DNA from 3 places in the Lysinibacillus sp. NPDC058147 genome. Region 2 is predicted to be linked to each of the others. Evidence: riboswitches for the same ligand, from Rfam matches in the RefSeq annotation. Region 2 holds a riboswitch; each other region holds the start of a gene.
What was found. Region 2 has a riboswitch for cobalamin ahead of ACFVT8_RS17725 (hypothetical protein). Riboswitches for the same ligand answer to the same signal wherever they lie in the genome.
Positions count from the first base shown of each region.

Region 1: another riboswitch for cobalamin. It lies ahead of cobT (nicotinate-nucleotide--dimethylbenzimidazole phosphoribosyltransferase); the one in region 2 lies ahead of ACFVT8_RS17725 (hypothetical protein).
Region 3: another riboswitch for cobalamin. It lies ahead of ACFVT8_RS08645 (ribonucleoside-diphosphate reductase subunit alpha); the one in region 2 lies ahead of ACFVT8_RS17725 (hypothetical protein).

Region 1 is NZ_JBHVUJ010000003.1:156,671-161,797, forward strand. Features, by position in the region: gene ACFVT8_RS10315 (methionine gamma-lyase family protein) at 1-1,090, opposite strand, end outside; gene ACFVT8_RS10320 (trimeric intracellular cation channel family protein) at 1,359-1,964, shown strand; gene cobT (nicotinate-nucleotide--dimethylbenzimidazole phosphoribosyltransferase) at 2,072-3,127, opposite strand; cobalamin riboswitch at 3,241-3,418, opposite strand; purine riboswitch at 3,707-3,805, shown strand; gene add (adenosine deaminase) at 3,871-4,863, shown strand; gene ACFVT8_RS10335 (DMT family transporter) at 5,075-5,127, opposite strand, start outside.
Region 2 is NZ_JBHVUJ010000006.1:111,461-116,587, forward strand. Features, by position in the region: gene ACFVT8_RS17715 (hypothetical protein) at 1-392, shown strand, start outside; gene ACFVT8_RS17720 (ABC transporter substrate-binding protein) at 381-1,343, opposite strand; gene ACFVT8_RS17725 (hypothetical protein) at 1,345-1,887, opposite strand; cobalamin riboswitch at 2,148-2,348, opposite strand; gene ACFVT8_RS17730 (hypothetical protein) at 2,566-3,114, opposite strand; gene ACFVT8_RS17735 (C40 family peptidase) at 3,717-4,904, opposite strand.
Region 3 is NZ_JBHVUJ010000002.1:645,824-650,950, forward strand. Features, by position in the region: gene ACFVT8_RS08640 (ribonucleotide-diphosphate reductase subunit beta) at 1-514, opposite strand, end outside; gene ACFVT8_RS08645 (ribonucleoside-diphosphate reductase subunit alpha) at 527-2,740, opposite strand; cobalamin riboswitch at 2,903-3,090, opposite strand; gene ACFVT8_RS08650 (hypothetical protein) at 3,201-3,884, opposite strand; gene ACFVT8_RS08655 (ECF transporter S component) at 3,881-4,375, opposite strand; gene ACFVT8_RS08660 (bifunctional adenosylcobinamide kinase/adenosylcobinamide-phosphate guanylyltransferase) at 4,778-5,127, opposite strand, start outside; gene ACFVT8_RS08665 (histidine phosphatase family protein) at 5,119-5,127, opposite strand, start outside.

The sequences.
Region 1 (5,127 bases), on a different contig from region 2:
CATCCTCATAACCAGGCATATACGCTGGCTCTGGTGCATAATGCGCATTAATTGGTGAGTTCGCTTGAATTTCACGACAAAAAGCAATCATTTGTTCCGCGGTTTGGAAAGAAACCGATTGGATTAAATCCGTACGATTAGCATCAAAGCTTGGTGATGTATTCATGCCAATTTCCTCTAGCATAGCAGCTGTGAAAATGGCACCTTTTAACGCTTGCGATACAACATGTGGTGCAAGGAAAAATCCTTGATAGAAGTCACCAAGCGTATTTAATGTTGCTCCTGCTTCAGCACCAATACCTGGTGATGTCATACGATAAGCACATTTTTCTACTAAATCTGCACGCCCCGCAATATAACCACCAATTTTTGCTAAGCCTCCACCAGGATTTTTAATGAGTGAACCTGCCATTAAATCAGCTCCAACCTCTGTCGGTTCCTGTGCCTCAACAAATTCACCGTAGCAATTATCAACGAAAATAACTGCATTCGGTGCTAATTCACGAATTTTCATACACATTTCTGTAATTTGTGAAATAGTAAATGATGGGCGTGTTGCATAACCCTTCGAACGTTGAATAGCAATCATTTTAGTGTTTGGTGTAATTGCGGCTGCAACACCTTCCCAATCAATTGCTTGATTATCGATTAAATCCACATGGCTATAACCGATTTTATAATCTTTTAACGAGCCAGTATCCTTATCGCCACCATCGACTATTGATTGCAATGTATCGTACGGCTGACCTGAAATATAAAGTAACTCATCACCAGGACGAAGCACTCCGAATAAGCTAAGTGTGATTGCATGTGTACCGGAAATAATTTGCGGACGTACAATAGCAGCCTCCGCTCCAAAGACCTCTGCATACACTCGTTCTAGGTTGTCACGCCCCTCATCATCATAGCCATAACCATTAGACGGGTGCAGATGATAGTCACTTACTTGATTCTTTCGAAAAGCAGCAAGCACTTTTTGTTGATTGAAGAACGCCATTTCTTCTACCCTTGCATGAAAAGGGCGTACCTTTTCCTCTATTTTAGCAGCTAATGCTAGCGTTTCTTCCGATAAATTGGTTGTAAAAGTCATTATGTTCTTCTCCATTTCACATTTGTTCAAATCTTATCTTAACAATTTGTGAGCTTGCCTGCAAAAATTGCATTAGGCGCTAAACTTAATTCAAACTAAAATCTATTTAATTCTGCTATAATAAGATATTTGATATCTGATAATTCAAAATCGCAAGTCAATGCTTTACTATGTAAAAACTTTTAGATACAAAAAGGAGACTTTAATGTTTTCTAGTATGTATTCTCCAACAACATGAAATGATTTATTCACATAAGGGGTGACAGGGTTGGCTTGGGAGTTTTTTAGTATTATTGGAACAATTGCCTTCGCTATTTCCGGGGCAATAATTGCAATGGAGGAAGAATACGATATATTCGGTGTATATATACTCGGTATCGTAACTGCTTTCGGTGGTGGAGCTATACGAAACTTACTTATAGGTTTACCTGTAACAACACTGTGGGGGCAGGATATGATGTTCCAAATTGCCATTGCAGCCATAACAATTTTTTTCTTATTTCCACACCGACTTATTCAGCATTGGCATCGCTGGGGCAATTTCACTGACGCTATTGGGTTATCGGCATTTGCAATTCAGGGTGCCCTTTATGCAGTCAAGCTTGATATGCCTATTAGTGCCGTTATTGTAGCTGCTGTCTTAACAGGATCTGGTGGTGGAATTGTTCGTGATTTATTAGCTAGACGACAACCATTAGTCCTCCGTGATGAAGTCTATGGTGTTTGGGCAGCACTAGCCGGGCTTATCATCGGACTTCAACAATTTTCAGGGGATCTCTTTTTATATGTATTATTTGGTGTGATCACAGTATTAAGAATACTTTCATATATGAAGAAATGGCGTTTACCGTTGCGGAGGTTGAATCGAGCATAGCTATACTGCTGCATAATAACAAGCCCAAATATCAGATTTGGGCTTGTTTCGAATTTATAAATTCCTTATTTATCTCAAACTCCGTGCATCCACAGCAGCGACTAAAGTTAATTTTTCAACAGCAACATAGCTTCTTCTAAAGTAGCCATATTTTTCATCATAGAGCAAGCTGCGTCCAAAATAGGAAAGGCTAAAGCTGCACCAGAGCCCTCTCCTAATCGCATATTCATCTGTAGCATTGGTTCAACTCCGAGCATTTCAGCAGCAATTTTTGCACCTGGTTCTTCAGAGGCATGAGATGGAATGATATAGTCTTTTACGTTGGGTTCGAGTTCGTATGCAATAAGTGCAGCAATAGTAGAAATAAAGCCATCAATAACAACCGGTTTACGATGTGCAGCTGCGGCAAGTATCACTCCAGCCATAGCGCCTATTTCTAATCCACCGACCTTTGCAAGAATATCAATAGCATCATCACGATTTGGTTTATTTAATGCAATAGCATTGTAAATGACTTCTACTTTATGTGCTATCCCCCCTGGTCCTACTCCTGCACCAAAGCCTGTCACTTCATTTGGATGACATTCGTGAAGAACCGATAATATTGCAGCACTTGGAGTCGTATTACCAATCCCCATTTCACCTGTCCCGAGTACATTGATTCCTTTTTTGATTTCTTCCGTTGCTACCTCAATTCCTACTTCAATGGATTGAATGGCTTCTTCCCTTGACATAGCAGGACCTTTTGCCATATTGTCCGTTCCATATTTAATTTTTTTTATGATAACACCAGCATCATGTGGAATATCTTCTTTTACACCAACGTCTACTGTGACAATTTTAGCATCTGTAATTTTTGCGATAGCACAGACTCCTGTTCCTCCTCTAGGAAAATTTAATGTTTGAAAGACCGTCACATTTTGTGGATTAGGTGTTACCCCTTCATCACAAACACCATGATCTGCTGCACAGACAATTATCGCTTTATTATCAATCGCAGGAAATAGGTCTCCTGTTATTCCGGATAGTTGTACAGCAAGTGCCTCCAGTTTGCCCAAGCTTCCAGGAGGTTTGCAAAGTGCATCTATGCGTTCCCTTGCCTTCTCCATCATTTTATTGTCAGCACTTTGAATGTTTTGAATCGTTTGTTGTAATAATTGCATGAAAATTTCCCCTTTCTTTTTTGCCCTTGTTACTCGAAGAATGATTTAGAGAAAAAATAAAAAGCCTGTAGTTTATTCCATAACAAATAAACTACAGACTTTTCCATCGTCTATATAACCGAAGCAGATAGGCAGGTCTCCTGGCTCAATTTCAACATTTCATAGAACCTTCCCAGAACGATGCTAGTGGCATTCTCTATGAAACTCCCTTTTTACAGTGGTGGGACCGCTAAAGCTTTTCACTTTATTCCCTATTCTCCCGCAATGGGCACCTAATGCTTTTATGCAATTACTTTAAATCTACGACAAAGTGTTTTTTGTGTCAATATATTAGTGAAATTGTATATTTCTTTCCAATGATATGAGTTATAAACTGATACGGAACTGAAGTACATCTATTGCCACAATTAATTTTAAACATCTTCTGGCAAAGAGAATTTTGGATATCAATCATTTCTATATCTAAAAAATTTTCATTCGAGAAGTGGTAGTAGAAATTGTTAGATTACAAGACATCCTGAATATCCTTATAGATCATGTTGACAACCCGAAATTTTTCTATTATCATATTAAAAATCGTAAATGAAAACAATAATATTTCGTATAACCCCAATAATATGGTTTGGGGGTCTCTACCAGGAACCGAAATTCCTGATTACGAAGAAAGTACAATACTTGTATTTTCTTTGTGGTCAGGAATTTTTTTGTATTTTAATCTAAACATTTATTTCAGGAGGTCAATAATGAACTTTTTAGCATTGCCAAAAATTGAACTACACTGTCATTTGGACGGAAGCCTTAGGGCTGAAACTATTATCGATATTGCACAGAAGGAAGGCATTCAGTTACCTACTTTTGATAAGGATGAACTACAAAAGGAGCTGATTGCTCCGTTAGAATGTGAATCCCTTGATGAATATTTAAAAAGATTTTCTCTTCCTAATTTAGTAATGCAGTCTAAGGAGAACTTAAGAAGAATTACTTTTGAGCTATTTGAGAATGCAGCAAGAGAAAATGTGAAATATTTAGAAGTCAGATTTGCCCCGTTACTTCACACACTACAAGGTCTTAGTGTTGAAGAAGTTATTCAAGCTGTTATAGATGGTATGAGGGACGCTGAAAGCCGTTACGAAATAAAGGGAAATATAATCCTGTCTTGCATGAGGACGATGTCTGTTGAAAGTGCATTCGAGGTGGTTGAAAAGGGGAAAAAGTTCCTTGGAGAAGGTGTAGTGGCAATTGACCTATGTGCATCTGAAGAAGAAGGCTTTTGTGAAAAATTTGTAGATCCAATCGCTTTAGCCAAAGAATATGGCTACAGAGTCACTATTCATGCCGGTGAAACAGGAATTGGTAAAAACGTTCTAGAGGCTGTTGAACTGTTGGGTGCTGAAAGAATAGGACACGGAGTATTTATTAAAGATTGTGCCGAGGCATATAAGATTGTAAAAGAAAGACAGGTAGTGCTTGAAATGTGTCCAACAAGTAATGTCCAAACGAAAGCTGTTCATCATTATTCTGAACATCCTATTTATAAGTTTCATAAAGATGGAATAAAAGTGACATTTAATACGGATAACAGAACAGTATCAGATACTACAATGGCAAAAGAAATCCATTTAGTTAACAATGAATTTAATCTAAGTGAAGAAGATTATCGACAAATTTATTTAAATAGTGTAGAAGCATCCTTTGCCGACCAAGAAACTAAAGAATGGTGCTTGGCACAATATTAAAGAAAAATAGACTTAGCAACAAATTATGCCTATCGTTAGTATATTCAGGTTACAAACTGTTTCCCAAAATTGAAGAAAATAAGATAAATAGAATGCTTTCTTCAAAAGCGTATGAAATATTAAAACGGACTTTAGACGATAAAACTAATTCTATTCCCCTTTGCTAAAAGCTCCCAAAGGCCAAAAAGGCTTTCGGGAGCTTTCTGCCCGTTTATTGCTGTGATATCAATTTTGTTTTATCTATTTCACTCAGGAATGTTGCGC
Region 2 (5,127 bases):
TCATCAAAGCGGATCACTTTTCAACCCTACCCGATCACTTTTTCATCAAAGCAGATCAGTTTTCAACCTTACCCGATCACTTTTTCATCAAAGCTGATCACTTTTCAACCTTACCCGATCACTTCTTCATCCAAGCGGATCACTTTTCAACCTTACCCGATCACTTCTTCATCAAAGCTGATCACTTTTCAACCCTACCCGATCACTTTCTCTTCAAAGCGGATCAGTTTTCTACTCTACCCGATCACTTCTTCATCAAAGCTGATCAGTTTTCAACCTTACCCGATCACTTCTTCACCGAAAAGAAACCGGTTTTTACCCAAGCATTCACTTTTACCCATTCAAAAAAGCTGCCCTTAATAAAGGACAGCTCCAAAATACTATTTAAATAACTCAGGGTATACTGCTTTTGCTATTAACTCAACAGCTTCGCCAATACGCGGACCCGGACGGTTTGAAATATCAGTATCTATAGAATAAACCGCTTTATTTTGAATGGCAGTGATTGAACTCCATCCATCACGAGAAAGAATTTCTGCCGTTGGGTTTTTCACATAGTTTACTGTTGTTAAAATGACATCTGGATTTTTCGCAATAATATCTTCCTCAGATACCTTTGCCCAACTTTTGAGGTCACCAAAAACGTTCTTAACATTTGCAGCATCTAAAATCTCTTGTTGGAATGTTCCAGAACCAGGTGTATATATGTCTGGCTTCGGACTTATTTCTAAATAGATATTTTTTGGTTCTTTCACATCTTTAACTTTTGCTTGGACTTCTGCAATTTTACCTTTAATATCATCATTTAACTTGTCGCCTTTATCTTTGATTCCCATAACCGTTGCGATTTGTTGGATATCCCCGTACACATCATCAAATGTTTTAGCCGATTGAATGGCAAACACTTTAATACCTGCATCTTCGAGACCTTTTAAGGCATTTAAATTTTCTTCATCGCCCCCAGTTGTATAGGCAATAACGACATCTGGCTTTAGGGCTAAAATACGCTCACTATTAAATGTTGTAGAAGTAGAGACGCGCTCAATTTTTTGCGCTTCTTCTGGATACGTATCATACTCAGTTGCACCAACGATTTTATCCCCCACACCTAGAGCAAATAAAATTTCTGTATTACTTGGTTGCAATGAAACAATAGTTTTAGGTGCGGTAGCAAACTCTACTTCTACACCACGGTCATCTTTAACTTTATAGCTAGTTTTCTCAACTTGTTGATCTTCCTTAGAAATAGTGCCTTTATTAGTATCCTCTTTAGTGCCACAGCCAACTAATACGAGTGCTAACATTAGCACAGAAAGCCATTGAAGCTTAAACATTTTCTTCATTTCATTGATTCTCCTTTTTCTTTTTCATCGGGTATGACTTACTAATAAACGGTATTTCAGCAATACCAGCCTGCTGATTTATAAAGACAGCCATTACAAAAAAGACATTGGCTAGTAATCCTAAATAATCAAAGAGAATAGTAGGTACTTCCCGTTCTTCAGATACTTTGTGCAAAACGCGATATGATTTTTTCGCCTCACTACGGCATAAATGTAATACGGTAGCAGCCTCTGTTCCTTGAGGTAATACAAAGTTCTGTATTTCCTCCCTTACATGACTTACATAAAAATCATAGCGATCACTGAGCCAAGTTAAATCGTCTTCGGTTACCGCCAATTTACCTCGGACTGAGCCATTTACATGGTAAGCCATTGGTAAAATAGCTAGCAAATCATCTGCTACTACCTCTACCGTTTCCTTTTTTACCGCCGCTAAAGCGACGCCAATATGTGTTGTAAGGCAATCCGTTCGAATTTCAAAATCTACCGTTGATGCCTTTTCACGCATAAATGGATAACAAGAATAACGTGCATCTTTTTTCAAATCTAAGTCCCCGCTTTCCTTCGTGAAAAATTCTTACTTTATTAATTTCGTCTTGATGTAATTGCCGTCCGGAGACTTTATCTTCATTTGAATGAAGATAAACATACTTTTTTGGATTTCATCAGGTGAAATATAAGTGCACATAAAAAAAACGTTGTTTCCACTCCTAAGGAAACAACGAAAATAACATAAAAATTGTCGCATAGATACGACATAGCCTATGTATTTGCCGCATATTCTCCTAGCTTCCGAAGAGTTATCTATACGTTCAAACAAAGGTCGGTCTCCTGGCTTGTACAGTTTATTCAATCACGTTGTGAGTCATAAAAACCTTCCCATCAAATAATTCGACAGTGGTATATCTTTATGATTCCTGTACTTACAGTTGCGGAAACAGCTTCGGTTTTTCACCGAATTCCCGATTATGCTATAGTTCAGCACCCTTATTCTGCAAGAATTATTCACTTGTAAAGCAGTTTAACATAGATTGATAGGAAAAAATAGCTGTGGAATTTGAATAAACAGATACGATGGATAACAATCAAGCATATATTAACTTTTGCACGCGGATATTTTCACTGCCCCATGGTACTGATAGTGGAGTCGTTTTACTTTACTTTTTCATACTTTATAAAGCTTAACGAAAGTTTTGCGCAAAAAATAGACATTTCATAACTTTTAACGGATGGCATTCTTATATTTCTTTTTGTATTTAACATCCCTCTCTTCCTCGATTAAACGTTGTGCAATCTCTAGTAATTTTGGGTCATTCGTTGCATCGAATAGCTTTTTAAAGGATACAATAATATCATAGCGTATTAATGTCGGATGTTTTTCGTCTAAGCATATTTGAAACCTTTTCGCCAAATAGGAAACGACTAAATCTCTTTGTACCTGCCCTGCTAAACCTATTCTCCAAATTGCTTGTAAAGTATGCCTCGCAGTCACTGTTTTTTCATCATACGTTACGGCCCAAATCTTTAAGAAGTCCTCTAATACTCTTTCTTCAGGATCACTTTTCGCTGCCAATGCGCATAAAAATTGTGCAGCACTTGCACGCACATGTTCGTTTTTGTATGTAAGAGCCTGAACAAGTTGTTCCCAAACTGAATATGTCCAATCAACTGGTTCCTGCATGATTTTCAATAATTCTTCGTATGATTTGTATTGTATATCAGGGTCACGCTCTGTTAAATTACTAAAAAGTTGCAAAATCTCTTTTTCCATGATTCATCCCTACCTTTATTGTTTCAGAACGTTAATAATGGTGTACTTATAAGTGTTGTCTTGATTTCTATTATTCGTTACTTTACTACTACGTAATTAAAGTCGCAAATGATTTTAATTTTAAAGCAAACCCTCGTATTGTATACTTCAAAATTATCAGAAATGGGTCACAACATGCAAGGGAACGTTTCTTTCAGTTATATAATAATACATTTTACACGTTAGCTTTATTATTAGATGTGTCATACTTGATGGCAATCATTATATGGATAAACTAGTAATATTCCTTCTCCTGGTCCTATTATCATTTTAGTAACTAGGGCTATAGTAGTAAATATATCTACTTATGTAAATTTATTCATCCTAGATGTTATTTTACTCATTATTCGTCGAGTAGTCGACCCTAAATTAATGGATTACCATATCGGTTGCGTGTTGGGTTACTCTCATGATTTTAAATATAGCATTGGACTAAGTAATAATCAGTTAGTTATAAGCTATACTCTAATACTCATCAAATAATAAAAAAGGCCATCTTTGTAATTTCTTTTACAAAGATGACCTTTTCGCTATTTAAATCGTCTATATAATATTAAGGCTTATTAAATACGACCGAAGCCTACTAAATATTGATTCCACCAATCAAGTGATTCAATTACAACACCTTTATTTTGAGCATCGATCATCGTGTTATTTCCTAAGTAAATACCTACATGCGCTATGCCTGAACCATAGCTGAAGAATACTAGGTCACCTACACGAGCTTCACTTGCTGAAATACGTTGTGTTGCTAAATATTGTTGTGATGCTGTACGTGGTAAAGATACACCTGCTTGTTTGTAAGACCATTGTACAAGACCTGAACAGTCAAATCCTGTTGATGGGTTACTGCCGCCCCAAACATAGCTACGGCCTAAGAATTGCTTTGCAGTTGAAATTGCATCACCTGAAGATGCAGTACCTGAACCAGAACCAACAACGACTTTTTGTGGTGCTTTTTCGTTGTTAGCTTTGCTATTGTTATTAGCTTTGCTACTATTGTTAGCGTTGCTGTTGCTATTATCGTTGTTTGTTGCTTGTACAACTGGAGTAGCTGCTTGAAGTGCACGTAAACGAGCTGCTTCTTCCTCTGCTGCTTTACGTTCTGCTTCTAAACGTTCTTCTTCTTGTTTCGTTGCAATTTGTGCCTTTAATGCAAGAGACTTCGCTTCATTTTCAGCTTTTTTTACTTCCATTTCGCTTTCCTTTTGTTGAAGCTCTTGGAATTGCTTTTGAAGCTCTTTTTGTTTTTCATCTAATGTTGTTTTTTGTTTCTCTAAGTTAGCCTTATCTGCTTCTTGTTGATCTACTAATTCTTGGTCAGCATCCATTAATGTTTTTACCGCTACGACACGGTCCATTAAATCTGCAAAGCTTTTTGATTCAAGAACAGCACTTAAATAAATACCTACAGTATTATCTTGAGCTTGGTATGCAGCCATACGATCACTTAAAATCGCTGAACGTTGCTCAATACGTTTTTTAGTATCTACAATATTTGCATCAACTTCTTTAATATCTGCTTGTACTTTGTTAAATACTTTTACTTTTTCATCGATATCTTTTTGTAGTTTAGTTAATTCGTCTTGAAGTTTTTTAACCTCTGTATCTATTTTAGCTTTTTTTTCGATCATTTGTTGAGATGTTTCTTCTGCGTGCACTACTGTTGGTTGAACTGTATTAAATAATAAGCCGCCAGCTAGTGCTAATGCTAGCACCATCGACTTACGCCATTTATTGCGCTTACCCACGTTATTCTTTCCCTTCACTAGTCAATTTCGCTCTTAGTATTTTAATGTAATCACTGGAACGATTTCTTTTTTTATTCTTATATTTTATTAGCCTTTTAAAGTTTAGCATTATTGGCATAACTTTTATACTATTTCACGTCTTTTTAATCGTTTAGTAAAACTCGAAACATTCTTGTAACATTCACGTAAATTCTTATAAATTCTACAAAATCGCGTTTTATTC
Region 3 (5,127 bases), on a different contig from region 2:
CAACAGTTGGCTCTTCTGAAAATGCACGGTAGCCCTTAATAACGAAATCATTACGTCGCTCTAGTACCGGCTCTGTACGCCAATAATCAAACGTACGATCCTGCTCGTCTTTGTTAACAATACTTGATAGCACATAGGAATAAGAGTGATTATGGATTACCTCTTGTTGCGCTAAAATAATCATTAACGCATTTAAGCTTGAATCAGTTAAATAATCCGCTACTTTCCCTGCAAAATCTGTTTGTACACTGTCTAATAATGCTAGCAAGCCAATGATTTTTAAAAAGGATTCCTGTTCATCTGCTGATAGCCCTGGAAACTGCTTTACATCATTGCTCATATTAATTTCAAATGGTGTCCAGAAGTTGCCTAGCATTTTTTTATACTTTGGATATGCCCAGCTAAAACGCACATCATCCCAGTTTAAAATGTTAGAAGAACGTCCGTTGACAATTCCTGTTGAACGGTTCGGTGCATCCTTATCCATAATTTGTCGTTTTGTAATTGTTGTCATTGTTATTTCCTCCTAGCTTGCGCAAGACTCACATTCTAGCAATTCTACAGACGTTGAGCGCACATAATAAGTCGTTTTCACACCGCTCGCCCAAGCATTCATATGCAATGCTAGTAAATCTTTCGCCTTGATCGTATTTTGAACATATAAATTAAGTGAAATGCCTTGGTCAATATGACGTGCTCGTGCAGCATTTTGCTTGATTGTCCAATTTTGATCGATGAAATAAGCAGATTTATAATACCAAGTCGTCACTGGTGATAAATCTGGTACTGTTACTGGAATTTTGTAATCCTTCTTCTCTTCTGAATAACTCTTTTGGAAGATCGGATCAATCGTAGCCGTACTGCCCGCTAAAATAGATGTTGATGAGTTCGGTGCAACTGCCATTACATAGCCGTTACGCATACCTTTTTCTGCAACCGCGGCGCGTAATGCATTCCACTTATGACTGTCATAGCCACGTTTTTCAAAATACGCACCAGTATGCCAATCTGAGCCTTCAAATAATGGATAGGCTCCTTTTTCACATGCTAAATCGTTAGAAGCACGAATCGTTAAATACGCAATTTCCTCATATAGCTTGTCCGCAAATTCTACAGCTTCCTCAGACTCCCATTGAATTTCTTTCAAAGCTAATAAATGGTGCCATCCAAATGTGCCAAGCCCAATACCGCGGTAGCGTAAGTTCGTACGCTCTGCTTGTTTTACTGGAATTGTATTTAGCGCTATAACGTTATCTAGCATACGTACTTGAACTGGGATCAATCGTTCTAAAACACCAGCCGGAACTGCTCGTCCTAAATTGATAGATGATAAGTTACATACAACGAAATCTCCAGGCTTGCGACGTGTTACGATAACGTCATCTTCAAGGGTAATAGATTCGAATTCAGTAGCAGACATATTTTGGAAAATTTCTGTGCACAGGTTCGAGCTGTAAATCATTCCTTCATGCTTATTCGGATTCATGCGATTCACTTCATCTCGATAGAACATAAACGGTACGCCTGTTTCTAGCTGTGAGCGCATAATACGCTTCATAATATCAATGGCTGGAACGACTTCACGACTTAACAACGGATTTGCGATACATTCCTCATATTTAGTACGGAAAGAACCGTCACCCTTTTTCTCATCGTAGTAATCCTCTAGTGAATAGCCCATGATTTCACGCACTTCATGTGGGTCAAATAAATGCCACTCCCCACGTGCCTCAACAGTTTCCATAAAGATATCCGGTAAGCATAGCCCTGTGAAAATATCATGGGCACGCAGACGTTCATCCCCATTGTTTAAGCGTAAATCTAAAAATGTGAAGACGTCTTTATGCCAAACATCTAGATAGACCGCAATAGCTCCTTGTCTTTGACCTAGCTGATCGACTGAAACCGCTGTATTATTAAGTTGTTTAATCCATGGTAAAACACCACTTGATGCACCTTTAAAGCCTTTAATTGATGAGCCCCGGCTACGAATTTTGCCCATATAAACACCAATACCACCGCCGTACTTCGATAATGTTGCGACATCTGTATTAGTGTCATAAATACTTTGTAAACTATCATCTACTGTATCGATAAAGCAGCTTGATAGCTGTCCATGTGTTTTACCTGCATTCGATAATGTTGGTGTAGCAACAGTCATATATAAATTACTCATTGCCCAGTAAGATTCACGCACTTTTTCTAAACGATTTTCAGTTTCATCTTGCATCAAAGTCATCGCAATGACCATCCATCGTTCCTGTGGTAACTCCACTGGTGTTTTTGTATAATCACGGACTACATAACGGTCCATTAATGTTTTTAAACCAATGTACGTAAACAACTCATCTCGACTTGATTCTAAATAAGAAGCGAGTTCCTGAAGCTCCTGCTCACTATATTTTGTTGTTAAACTTTCATGATACAAACCGGCTTCTGTATAGTGTGCTAAATGTTCTGGGAAAACCTTATAAACATCTTTCACTGAGACACCACGACGCATCGCAAATTGGTCATATAATTTTTCTAAATAAATTTGAGCTGCGACAAATGTCCAGTATGGCTCCTCTTCATCAATTAGGCTAAGCGTTTGTAAAATCATCGCATCTGCCCAAGCTTCAAATGTGGCATTATCGTTTTTTCGTAGCCATCGATCCGATAACCTTACAAAACTTTCGAGTTCATCCTCCGTGTAACTTTTTTTGAGCTTAGTCATTTGCTGTTCAATTTGAATTGTCATGTAACATTCTCTCCCTTTCCTTCTCCAGACAACACAAAAAGCGATCGCGCAACATTTATCGGTTACGTGATCGCTGTAAAATCGGAAATGGAAATGAAGGACATGGACACAAAGAAGTGAACAAATCTTTCGCCTCCACTTCTCAATCCCCGAAGAATGTGTTGCTGTCTTGAACAACTCGGCAGGTCTCCTGGCTCATGCTTCGTCCAAATGATGGCCTTCCCGTTCTTCACAGTGGCCTATTTATCATTTGTCAGCATTTACAGTTGCGGGGACAGCTTCGGCCTAAGATGACTCTTTTTCCGAATTCCCTTTTAAACCATATTGGTACCGCTTGTCCAAAATACTATATATTGTGTTTTAACTCCTAAACAAATCTAACATATTGTGTTTATTGTTGCAATAGGCGTTTTGCCCCTTACAAGTTATAAAGTGCTACATTTTCTCGATGCAAGCCCAATTACAATGCAGTTTTACGTAGTTTTTCAAAATTTCTAGGAAATTTTTTTTGTGCTAATTGCTCTTTTTCTGGCTGTATTCCTAGTAAAACTACTGCACATGGACCAGCCGATTTTTCAACATCTAATGAACTTTTGACTTGTTGTTCGCCAAAAAGTCGAGTAAATTCGGCTTGTAGACCTTTTGATCCGACTGGCCATACTTGCTGCACGATTCCCTCTTTCCACGCCTGAAAAATAGGTTGGAGCTGTGCGACATCTTCAGGCTGAGCAAGGATTTCATTGCCTACAAGCGGTAATCCATAGGTGTACCAACTAAGCTGTTCATACTTAGTTGCTATGCGTTTTTGCTGCTCACCTAGCATCGTTATAGACAAACCTGATTGTAGAGTCGGCATATTGGACTCTGTACTACCGTCTATTTGCGGACAATTAAGACCCGCCTCGTCAAAAACCTGCTGAATGCCTGCAACATAACGAGACCATGCAGTATCCCCTGAAAAATTAGCGAGTAAAATATGGCTTGGTAAAGCATTTGCAGCAAGTTGCTCTAAAAAAGTAACACGTGCCGTGAAGTATGCCGTAAGTTTGTCTGGGGCAGACACAACATCTTGTGGTTTTTCACCAATTGCTGCGGCATTATCTGTTGTAGCAAACAGCTCACCTATTTTTATTGCATTTCTCATTGCACTCGACCTTCCTTACGCACAAACACCTTAGAGAGAATTGGCATCACAACGGCAACGATCACTAGATTTACAAGTGTTGCCAATGGAAGACTAGTCAGTGAAGCCCAGTAAAATGCCGGACTTATGATAAAGTAAAATGGTAAAGGTGCCACTACGCCATTTAATATAAGTGCCACAGGCCATTTCCAGAAATGCATTCCTTTTTTATGCATGACCCCAAAAACCCATACAACAATAAACATTTCTACTGCGATAATAATATGTAGTGGTCCATAAGGGAAGCCAGTAGTTAAGGCTGAAATAAAATGCCCAATGACTCCCGCAACCCCAGCTAATACTGGAGATAAAAAGACAACGCTCAACAATGCAGGTGCAGAGTCAAGCGCTGCAGTTGAAATAAATGTTGGGATTTTAATGACTGCACCCACTGCACAAATTGCCGCTACCATGGCAGTGAGCGTCAATTTCATTAATCTTTGTCGATCCATTCCATTTCCTCTTTCCTTTAATATTTGGCTATTCATTATAACGAGTGGTTGATTTCCGTTCCGGCAGGGTGCTTTTATCGCTGACGTTTCGCTTTCGCGCAGAGCAAAGCTTCCTGGGGGCGTCTGATGAGCCGCTTCACTCGCTATGCTCGCTCCAGGGTCTCGGGCCAACAGATGTTTTTTGCGCGAAAGCGTAGTGCAACGTAGCGACAGCAACAGCACCGATGTTGGTCACGAAGGCGTTATCACAGGACGTGATGGTTTTAGCCTTCATTCCTCTATTGCTAATCCCAAGGAGTCACCCAGTCTCCACTCCAATCAACTAATATACATAGCATAGGTTTTAAAAAAATCAACCCAAAGATTTTTAATGAAAAGCCTTCTAAATTTTTCAAATCTATATCATTTGATTTGTTCCCCAATACCGTACCAAATGCGTACGATTTGTTCGGCTTCAGCAAATAATGCCTGGTACAAACGTCCACATGTATCACGCAACAGTCGAGCCTGTTTTTCCATTGGCACAACTCCACGTCCCATATCGGTCACTATTATATAGACGGCACAATTTTCTTCAAGAGTCTTTAGTCTTGTCAAAATGGTTTTGACAAGGGGTTCATCCTCCTCAAGATTTTGTGTCACGAGCCACTTTTCTATATTTTTAATAACTAACACATCACAGGCTGGGCTGTCATCAGGTATATTGCCATCAACTAGCTCAACTTTTTGACCTGCAAGCAAGTTCATGACAT